DNA from 3 places in the Wukongibacter baidiensis genome. Region 1 is predicted to be linked to each of the others. Evidence: a T-box and tRNA genes for the amino acid it is inferred to sense, from the RefSeq annotation. Region 1 holds a T-box; the other regions hold tRNA genes.
What was found. The T-box of region 1 lies ahead of thrS (threonine--tRNA ligase). A T-box ahead of a tRNA ligase gene usually reads a tRNA of that ligase, here a tRNA-Thr.

Region 1 (3,187 bases):
AAAGTTTATACATGTAACAATTGTCGTTTATGTAATATGAATAAAATAATAAAAGAAGAGTAGAAACATGAGAAGCGGTTAAGGCTGACCCAGTATCTGAATTTACTTGCTGTTGCTAAAATGGAGAAGGTGAACTACTTTAGTATGTCTTCCGGTTATTCTCCTACAGCAATCTCAGTTTTCAGATTTGGGGCAGCCTATTATTATGCTGACAAATTAAAGCTATTGAAAGCATTTTAGGGATATGTTATACTTTACTTTGTTCCTAGAAGTTATAACATAAGAGGTGAAGAAATGTTCTGGACAAAAGTGGCGCTTCTATCTATAATAGGAGCTTTTATAGGATGGATGACAAATGTATTTGCAATTAAATTAATTTTTAGGCCTCTAAACCCGGTTAAGATCCCTTTTGTAGATTTACATATACAGGGTTTGATACCTAAAAGGAAAAAAGAGATAGCCCAAAGTATTGGGCACACTGTTGAAACGGAACTTGTTTCTATTGAGGAAATAATAGACAAGCTTATAGAAGAAGAAAATAAAGCTGAAATGATTTCTGAAATAAAGGAAAAAGTTAGAAAAATTGCTGAAGAAAAAATGCCGTCCCTTATTCCTGGAACTATTAAGGGAATGATTATGGTCTATGTAGACGAAATAATTGAAAGTGAAGGGGAAAATGCAATAAATGAGTTGAGTGAAAAACTTATTCATAAGGCAACTAGTCAGGTTAGTATAGCTGAAATTATTGAAGAGAAGATTAATATGTTTGAGCTTGAAAAACTTGAAGAAATCATTTTAAATATTGCCAAAAAAGAACTTAAACATATTGAACTTTTAGGTGGCTTTATAGGTTTTGTTATTGGATTTGTCCAAGGTGTAGTAATCCAGTTATTTTAAATTTAATGTGAATAGATGTATAGAATATAGATAAAATGCAAAAACTTATTGACAAATGATTTTTTTAAAATATAATAATATTAAAACCTATACAGATTGTATAATGACAGGGAAGAGTACTATAGGTTCAGTCTTCAGAGAGGAAATGCCACGGCTGGGAGCATTTCTGATATGGCTATAGGAAAACTACCCTCGAGTAGTAATTTAGTAGCGTACAGTGAAAAAATTACCGGATGGCAACGTTAATGCCGATTGAGTGGATATTTCCAATTAGGGTGGAACCGCGGGTTAACCTCTCGTCCCTACGTAAAGTAGAGATGAGGGTTTTTTTGTTTTTGAATTCTTATGAAAAATTAGGTTATAGGGAGGTTTATAGTATGGAACAAGTAAAAATTACATTAAAAGATGGTTCTATTAGAGAAGTAGATAAGGATAGTACTATACTAGAGATAGCTAAGTCGATTAGCGGCAGACTTGCAAAGGAAGCTGTTGCCGGTGAAGTAAATGGGGAAGTAGTAGATTTGACTTACAGAGTAGGTGAAGACTGTGAAGTTAACATCATTAGGTTTGAAGATGAAGACGGTAAGGAAGTATTTAGACATACAAGCTCTCACATATTAGCTCAAGCAGTTCAAAAATTATTTCCAGGAACAAAGCTAGCAATAGGACCGGCTATTGAAAACGGATACTATTACGACTTTGATTCTGAGCATAAATTTACCCCAGAAGATCTAGAAAAAATTGAAAAAGAAATGAACAAAATTGTTAAAGATGACTTAAAACCTAAGAGATTTGAACTTCCGAGAGATGAAGCTATAAAGTATATGGAAGAGAAAGAAGAACCTTATAAGGTCGAGCTTATAAGAGACTTACCAGAAGATGCTGTTATCTCGTTTTATGAGCAGGGAGATTTTGTAGACTTATGTGCTGGACCTCATATTTCATCAACAAAGCAGGTAAAGGCACTAAAACTTTTAAGTATAGCAGGAGCTTACTGGAGAGGCGATGAAAATAAAAAAATGCTTCAAAGAATCTATGGAACATCTTTTCCAAAGAAGAAATTATTGGAAGAGTATCTTCATAGATTAGAGGAAGCTAAGAAAAGAGATCACAGAAAACTTGGAAAAGAACTAAAACTATTCACTATCCTAGAAGAAGGCCCAGGATTCCCGTTCTTCCTACCAAAGGGGATGGAATTAAAAAATACTCTAATGAATTACTGGAGAGATGTTCACAGAAAAGCTGGATATGTTGAAGTAGAAACTCCAATTATATTAAACAGAAGATTATGGGAAACTTCAGGACATTGGGATCACTATAAAGAAAATATGTATACTTTAAAGATAGATGAAGAGGATTTTGCTATTAAGCCTATGAACTGTCCAGGAGGAATGTTAGTTTACAAAACTGATATGCGCTCATATAAAGACTTCCCAATGAGATTTGGTGAAGTTGGTAGAGTTCATAGACATGAATTATCTGGAGCTCTTCATGGACTTATGAGAGTTAGAGCATTTACTCAAGATGATGCCCACATCTTTATGCTTCCTGAGCAAATTAAGGATGAAATAAAAGGCGTTGCTAACTTAATAGATGAAGTATATACTAAGTTTGGATTTAAATATCATGTTGAATTATCAACAAGACCTGAAGATTCAATGGGTAGTGATGAAGAATGGGAAATGGCTGAAAATGCACTTAAGGAAGCACTAGAGGAATTAAATCTGCCATATAAGCTAAATGAAGGTGATGGTGCTTTCTATGGACCTAAGATAGACTTCCAGTTAGAAGATTGCATTGGTAGAACTTGGCAGTGTGGAACAATCCAACTCGACTTCCAACTACCTCAAAGATTTGATCTGACATATATAGGTACCGATGGAGAAAAGCATAGACCTATTGTAATACACAGAGTTGCCTTTGGAAGTATAGAAAGATTTATTGGTATATTGATTGAGCATTTTGCTGGTAAATTCCCTACTTGGTTGGCACCACAGCAAGTTAGAATACTTCCAATAACTGATAGACATGTAGAATATGCAGAGGGTCTTGCTAAGGAAATGAAGGATAAAGATATAAAAGTAGAAGTTGATAGCAGAAATGAGAAAATTGGATATAAGATCCGTGAAGCTCAGCTTCAAAAAGTTCCTTATATGCTTATTGTTGGAGATAAGGAATTAGAGAATAAAGAAATATCTGTACGTTCAAGGGACAAAGGAGAGCTTGGAAGCCAAAAACTAGATGACTTCATAGAGCAGGTAGTAAGCGAAATAAAAAATAGAGAGTTAAC
Region 2 (3,187 bases), 1.9 Mb from region 1:
AAAGTCGGGCTTAGTGATCCGGTGGTTCCGAGTGGAAGGGCCATCGCTCAACGGATAAAAGCTACCCCGGGGATAACAGGCTTATCTCCCCCAAGAGTCCACATCGACGGGGAGGTTTGGCACCTCGATGTCGGCTCGTCTCATCCTGGGGCTGTAGTAGGTCCCAAGGGTTGGGCTGTTCGCCCATTAAAGAGGCACGCGAGCTGGGTTCAGAACGTCGTGAGACAGTTCGGTCCCTATCCGCTGTGGGCGCAGGAAATTTGAGAGGAGCTGTCCTTAGTACGAGAGGACCGGGATGGACGTACCTCTGGTGCATCAGTTGTTCCGCCAGGAGCACCGCTGAGTAGCTATGTACGGAAGGGATAAGCGCTGAAGGCATCTAAGCGCGAAGCCCACCTTAAGATAAGATTTCCCATCCATTTATGGATTAAGACCCCAGAAAGACTATCTGGTTGATAGGCCTAAGGTGTAAGGGCAGTAATGTCTTTAGCTGATAGGTACTAATAGGTCGAGGACTTGACCATACTTTCCATTGTTCAGTTTTGAGAGAATAAATACAATTTATTACCTCTAACTTAAAATTAAATTAATGATATTTATTCGCTTAAAAGCGAAAAATCCGGTGGCAATAGCGAAGAGGATACACCTGTTCCCATATCGAACACAGAAGTTAAGCTCTTCAGCGCTGATGGTACTTGGTGGGCAGCCGCCTGGGAGAGTAAGTCGTTGCCGGTTTGTGAAAGAGCCAGAAGATAAACTATTTCTGACTCTTTTACTTATCTAGTGAAGGGTATATTTGTATATATAAGCTAAAACATTTTTTAGAATTAAGACAATATACAAAAAATACCATTTGACAAAATAGCGGAAACATGGTAACATATTATTTGTCGCTGAAAAAAATAAAAAATTAGTAGAGCGACATTCAAGGCCAATAATTTGGCCCCTTGGTCAAGCGGTTAAGACACCGCCCTTTCACGGCGGTAACAGGGGTTCGAGTCCCCTAGGGGTCACCAATATTTAGCTTCTAGTTATTAGAAGCTGACTTGGGCGCATAGCTCAGCTGGGAGAGCACCTGCCTTACAAGCAGGGGGTCACAGGTTCAAGTCCTGTTGCGCCCACCAAGTTATTTGTCTAGTTGCAAATAAGCTATCATTTAAAATACGGTCCAGTAGTTCAGTTGGCTAGAACGCTAGCCTGTCACGCTAGAGGTCGAGGGTTCGAGTCCCTTCTGGATCGCCATTATGCTGGTGTAGCTCAATTGGCAGAGCAGCTGACTTGTAATCAGCAGGTTGCGGGTTCGAGTCCCATCACCAGCTCCACGATAAATATGGAGGGATGCCCGAGTGGCTAAAGGGGGCGGACTGTAAATCCGTTGACTGAGTCTACACTGGTTCGAATCCAGTTCCCTCCACCATACTATGCGGGTATGGCGGAATTGGCAGACGCGCTAGACTTAGGATCTAGTGTCTTGTACGTGGGGGTTCAAGTCCCTCTACCCGCACCATTAATAAAACAATGGGGATTAGCCAAGTCGGTAAGGCAACGGACTTTGACTCCGTCATTCACAGGTTCGAGTCCTGTATCCCCAGCCATATATGACCCATTAGCTCAGTCGGTAGAGCACCTGACTTTTAATCAGGGTGTCCCGCGTTCGAGTCGCGGATGGGTCACCAACAATCTGGAGGGGTGTCCGAGTGGCTTAAGGAGCTGGTCTTGAAAACCAGTGACTCCGCAAGGGGCCGTGGGTTCGAATCCCACCTCCTCCGCCAAATTATGGAGAAGTACTCAAGTAGGCTGAAGAGGACGGTTTGCTAAACCGTTAGGTCGGGTTTACCGGCGCGCGGGTTCGAATCCCGCTTTCTCCGCCATAACTTGGGCCTTTAGCTCAGTTGGTCAGAGCGTCCGGCTCATAACCGGCAGGTCCGGGGTTCGAATCCCTGAAGGCCCACCAAGTTAATAAAATCACATTTATATTTTAGGGGTATAGTTCAGTTGGTAGAACGACGGTCTCCAAAACCGTATGTCGTGGGTTCAAGTCCTGCTACCCCTGCCATATATAATCGGGGTGTAGCGCAGTTTGGTAGCGCATCTGGTTTGGGACCAGAGGGTCGCGGGTTCAAATCCTGCCACCCCGACCATTATTTGGGCGCATAGCTCAGCTGGGAGAGCACCTGCCTTACAAGCAGGGGGTCACAGGTTCAAGTCCTGTTGCGCCCACCAAGTTATTTGCTTATGTGCAAATAAACTATCATTTAAAATATGGTCCAGTAGTTCAGTTGGCTAGAACGCTAGCCTGTCACGCTAGAGGTCGAGGGTTCGAGTCCCTTCTGGATCGCCATTATGCCCAGATAGCTCAGTCGGTAGAGCAGGGGACTGAAAATCCCCGTGTCGGTGGTTCGATTCCGCCTCTGGGCACCATTTATTATCTAATTCATTAGGTAATGATAAAAGTTGCTGAAAAACAGCGGCGAAAAAAATGTCGAAAAAAGTGTTGACAAGATGAAAAAGATTTGATATAATAATTCTTGTCGCTAAAACGACAGAGAAAACTTTGGACATTGAAAACTAAACAGTGTAAGGAATTAAACCTTAGTTTGATATAATTCAAGCTAAAGAAGTAATAAACGCCAGATTTTTTTTAAGAGTTTGATCCTGGCTCAGGATGAACGCTGGCGGCGTGCTTAACACATGCAAGTCGAGCGAGAAGGTTATGACTGATTCTTCGGATGAAGGATTAACTGGAAAGCGGCGGACGGGTGAGTAACGCGTGGGTAACCTGCCTTGTACAGAGGGATAGCCACTGGAAACGGTGATTAATACCTCATAAAACTATAGCGTCGCATGGCGCATTAGTCAAAACTCAGGTGGTACAAGATGGACCCGCGTCTGATTAGCTAGTTGGTGGGGTAAAGGCCTACCAAGGCGACGATCAGTAGCCGACCTGAGAGGGTGATCGGCCACACTGGAACTGAGACACGGTCCAGACTCCTACGGGAGGCAGCAGTGGGGAATATTGCACAATGGGCGAAAGCCTGATGCAGCAACGCCGCGTGAGTGAAGAAGGCTTTCGGGTCGTAAAACTCTGTCCTAAGGGAAGAATAATGACGGTACCTTAGGAGGAAGCCCCGGCTAACTACGTGCCAGCAGCCGCGGTAATACGTAGGGGGCAAGCGTTATCCGGAAT
Region 3 (3,187 bases), 2.8 Mb from region 1:
AGAAGTTGGAGCAAGTATAGAAGAATTAAACAATATGGCAACCTTGTTAAAGGAACAAACAGATAGATTCAAAATTATATAAATTACTACATACACTCCAATTATTATCTTTGTTCTATGCATATCACCATATTAACCCCGCATATAAATATATATGAGGAGGGCTTAGGTTGAAAAATTCAATACTATGGATCGGGATATGTATAGTTTGCTTAATAATATTGATGGTTATAGAACGGTGGATTTAATATATAGACTATATACATATATGACATAAGACTAATTCAGATAGTTATTAAAAAGAGGATGAGAAGTCATCCTCTTTTTATATTTAAATACCCTAGGAGATTAAATTCTTCAACTATATATCTATATCTATACTTTTAGACTAAATTTTTTTTAATTACATTATTTTTCCGTCTTGACAAATAGAAAAACAGGTAGTAAAATAATACAAGTAGTCAGCCGTTACGGGTTTGAAATAAATAGGAAAAAGAATTTATTTCAAAAAAACAGTTGACATGATGAAGCAAATATGATAATATATATCTTGTCGCTGAAAAAAACAGCGAAACATTCCAGAGTAGCTCAATGGTGGAGCAACCGGCTGTTAACCGGTAGGCTGTGAGTTCGAATCTCACCTCTGGAGCCAATAAGTGCCGGGGTGGCGGAACTGGCAGACGCACAGGACTTAAAATCCTGCGGTCCTTAAAGACCGTACCGGTTCGATTCCGGTCCCCGGCACCATAAAAAAATATATATAATTATCGACGCGGGGTGGAGCAGTTGGTAGCTCGTCGGGCTCATAACCCGGAGGTCGCAGGTTCAAGTCCTGTCCCCGCAACCATTTTGGCCCCTTGGTCAAGCGGTTAAGACACCGCCCTTTCACGGCGGTAACAGGGGTTCGAGTCCCCTAGGGGTCACCAATTTTAGCTTCTAGTTATTAGAAGCTGATTTGGGCGCATAGCTCAGCTGGGAGAGCACCTGCCTTACAAGCAGGGGGTCACAGGTTCAAGTCCTGTTGCGCCCACCATTAATAATTTGCAAAACACGCTTACGGCGTTTTGAAACACAACTTTATGGTCCAGTAGTTCAGTTGGCTAGAACGCTAGCCTGTCACGCTAGAGGTCGAGGGTTCGAGTCCCTTCTGGATCGCCATTTATGCTGGTGTAGCTCAATTGGCAGAGCAGCTGACTTGTAATCAGCAGGTTGCGGGTTCGAGTCCCATCACCAGCTCCATCACAAATATGGAGGGATGCCCGAGTGGCTAAAGGGGGCGGACTGTAAATCCGTTGACTGAGTCTACACTGGTTCGAATCCAGTTCCCTCCACCATTTTGAAAAAAACTTTAATATGCGGGTATGGCGGAATTGGCAGACGCGCTAGACTTAGGATCTAGTGTCTTGTACGTGGGGGTTCAAGTCCCTCTACCCGCACCAATATGCGGTAGTGGCTCAGTGGTAGAGCATCGCCTTGCCAAGGCGAGGGTCGAGGGTTCAAATCCCTTCTACCGCTCCAATTTAATATCTATGCGGGTGTAGCTCAGTGGTAGAGCCCCGGCCTTCCAAGCCGGTTGCGAGGGTTCGATCCCCTTCACCCGCTCCAATGTATGTGTGCCCATAGCTCAGCTGGATAGAGCAACGGCCTTCTAAGCCGTGTGTCCGGGGTTCGAATCCCTGTGGGCACGCCATATATGACCCATTAGCTCAGTCGGTAGAGCACCTGACTTTTAATCAGGGTGTCCCGCGTTCGAGTCGCGGATGGGTCACCAGTTTTAATTATCTGTTAAGATAAATAAAAGGTAAGTACTATTTTGATGATTGATTACGGAGAGGTGTCCGAGTGGTTTAAGGAGCTGGTCTTGAAAACCAGTGACTCCGCAAGGGGCCGTGGGTTCGAATCCCACCTTCTCCGCCAAAATAAGGGCCTTTAGCTCAGTTGGTCAGAGCGTCCGGCTCATAACCGGCAGGTCCGGGGTTCGAATCCCTGAAGGCCCACCATACAATACAATCTATATCTTAATTCGGGGTGTAGCGCAGTTTGGTAGCGCATCTGGTTTGGGACCAGAGGGTCGCGGGTTCAAATCCTGCCACCCCGACCATTATTATGGGCTTATAGCTCAGCTGGTTAGAGCGCACGCCTGATAAGCGTGAGGTCGGTGGTTCAAGTCCACTTAAGCCCACCAAGGTAATATCTTAAAAAAAACTAACATGCCCAGATAGCTCAGTCGGTAGAGCAGGGGACTGAAAATCCCCGTGTCGGTGGTTCGATTCCGCCTCTGGGCACCATGAAATTACTATTTAAGTTTCATTTATAAGATGGTAATGGAGTCGCTGGAAACAGCGGCGAAAAAAATGTCGAAAAAAGTGTTGACAAGATAAAAAAGATTTGCTATAATGGTTCTTGTCGCTAAAACGACAGAAAAAACTTTGGACATTGAAAACTAAACAGTGTAAGGAATTAAACCTTAGTTTGATATAATTCAAGCTAAAGAAGTAATAAACGCCAGATTTTTTTTAAGAGTTTGATCCTGGCTCAGGATGAACGCTGGCGGCGTGCTTAACACATGCAAGTCGAGCGAGAAGGTTATGACTGATTCTTCGGATGAAGGATTAACTGGAAAGCGGCGGACGGGTGAGTAACGCGTGGGTAACCTGCCTTGTACAGAGGGATAGCCACTGGAAACGGTGATTAATACCTCATAAAACTATAGCGTCGCATGGCGCATTAGTCAAAACTCAGGTGGTACAAGATGGACCCGCGTCTGATTAGCTAGTTGGTGGGGTAAAGGCCTACCAAGGCGACGATCAGTAGCCGACCTGAGAGGGTGATCGGCCACACTGGAACTGAGACACGGTCCAGACTCCTACGGGAGGCAGCAGTGGGGAATATTGCACAATGGGCGAAAGCCTGATGCAGCAACGCCGCGTGAGTGAAGAAGGCTTTCGGGTCGTAAAACTCTGTCCTAAGGGAAGAATAATGACGGTACCTTAGGAGGAAGCCCCGGCTAACTACGTGCCAGCAGCCGCGGTAATACGTAGGGGGCAAGCGTTATCCGGAATCACTGGGCGTAAAGGGTGCGTAGGCGGCCAAATAAGCCAGAGGTGAAAGGCTACGGCTCAACCGTAGTAAGCCTTTGGAACTGTATGGCTTGAGTGCAGGAGAGGAGAGTGGAATTCCTAGTGTA

Region 2: it encodes a tRNA-Thr, which carries the amino acid that the T-box ahead of thrS (threonine--tRNA ligase) is inferred to sense. The anticodon was not compared.
Region 3: it encodes a tRNA-Thr, which carries the amino acid that the T-box ahead of thrS (threonine--tRNA ligase) is inferred to sense. The anticodon was not compared.

What each region holds. Positions count from the first base shown of each region.
Region 1 covers NZ_CP138202.1:5,635,609-5,638,795, forward strand. Annotated here, with positions in the region: gene ytxC (putative sporulation protein YtxC) at 1-63, shown strand, start outside; gene R9X47_RS25495 (DUF445 domain-containing protein) at 295-897, shown strand; T-box leader at 992-1,204, shown strand; gene thrS (threonine--tRNA ligase) at 1,275-3,187, shown strand, end outside.
Region 2 covers NZ_CP138202.1:3,730,685-3,733,871, forward strand. Annotated here, with positions in the region: rRNA gene R9X47_RS16830 (23S ribosomal RNA) at 1-524, shown strand, start outside; rRNA gene rrf (5S ribosomal RNA) at 619-735, shown strand; tRNA gene R9X47_RS16840 (tRNA-Glu) at 942-1,016, shown strand; tRNA gene R9X47_RS16845 (tRNA-Val) at 1,049-1,124, shown strand; tRNA gene R9X47_RS16850 (tRNA-Asp) at 1,166-1,242, shown strand; tRNA gene R9X47_RS16855 (tRNA-Thr) at 1,247-1,322, shown strand; tRNA gene R9X47_RS16860 (tRNA-Tyr) at 1,333-1,417, shown strand; tRNA gene R9X47_RS16865 (tRNA-Leu) at 1,424-1,507, shown strand; tRNA gene R9X47_RS16870 (tRNA-Gln) at 1,520-1,595, shown strand; tRNA gene R9X47_RS16875 (tRNA-Lys) at 1,601-1,676, shown strand; tRNA gene R9X47_RS16880 (tRNA-Ser) at 1,684-1,772, shown strand; tRNA gene R9X47_RS16885 (tRNA-Ser) at 1,779-1,871, shown strand; tRNA gene R9X47_RS16890 (tRNA-Ile) at 1,878-1,954, shown strand; tRNA gene R9X47_RS16895 (tRNA-Trp) at 1,981-2,056, shown strand; tRNA gene R9X47_RS16900 (tRNA-Pro) at 2,065-2,141, shown strand; tRNA gene R9X47_RS16905 (tRNA-Val) at 2,148-2,223, shown strand; tRNA gene R9X47_RS16910 (tRNA-Asp) at 2,265-2,341, shown strand; tRNA gene R9X47_RS16915 (tRNA-Phe) at 2,346-2,421, shown strand; rRNA gene R9X47_RS16920 (16S ribosomal RNA) at 2,638-3,187, shown strand, end outside.
Region 3 covers NZ_CP138202.1:2,834,847-2,838,033, reverse strand. Annotated here, with positions in the region: gene R9X47_RS12880 (methyl-accepting chemotaxis protein) at 1-82, shown strand, start outside; tRNA gene R9X47_RS12875 (tRNA-Asn) at 578-652, shown strand; tRNA gene R9X47_RS12870 (tRNA-Leu) at 659-747, shown strand; tRNA gene R9X47_RS12865 (tRNA-Met) at 772-847, shown strand; tRNA gene R9X47_RS12860 (tRNA-Glu) at 852-926, shown strand; tRNA gene R9X47_RS12855 (tRNA-Val) at 958-1,033, shown strand; tRNA gene R9X47_RS12850 (tRNA-Asp) at 1,082-1,158, shown strand; tRNA gene R9X47_RS12845 (tRNA-Thr) at 1,164-1,239, shown strand; tRNA gene R9X47_RS12840 (tRNA-Tyr) at 1,250-1,334, shown strand; tRNA gene R9X47_RS12835 (tRNA-Leu) at 1,356-1,439, shown strand; tRNA gene R9X47_RS12830 (tRNA-Gly) at 1,444-1,518, shown strand; tRNA gene R9X47_RS12825 (tRNA-Gly) at 1,532-1,605, shown strand; tRNA gene R9X47_RS12820 (tRNA-Arg) at 1,614-1,690, shown strand; tRNA gene R9X47_RS12815 (tRNA-Lys) at 1,696-1,771, shown strand; tRNA gene R9X47_RS12810 (tRNA-Ser) at 1,829-1,917, shown strand; tRNA gene R9X47_RS12805 (tRNA-Ile) at 1,924-2,000, shown strand; tRNA gene R9X47_RS12800 (tRNA-Pro) at 2,025-2,101, shown strand; tRNA gene R9X47_RS12795 (tRNA-Ile) at 2,109-2,185, shown strand; tRNA gene R9X47_RS12790 (tRNA-Phe) at 2,213-2,288, shown strand; rRNA gene R9X47_RS12785 (16S ribosomal RNA) at 2,513-3,187, shown strand, end outside.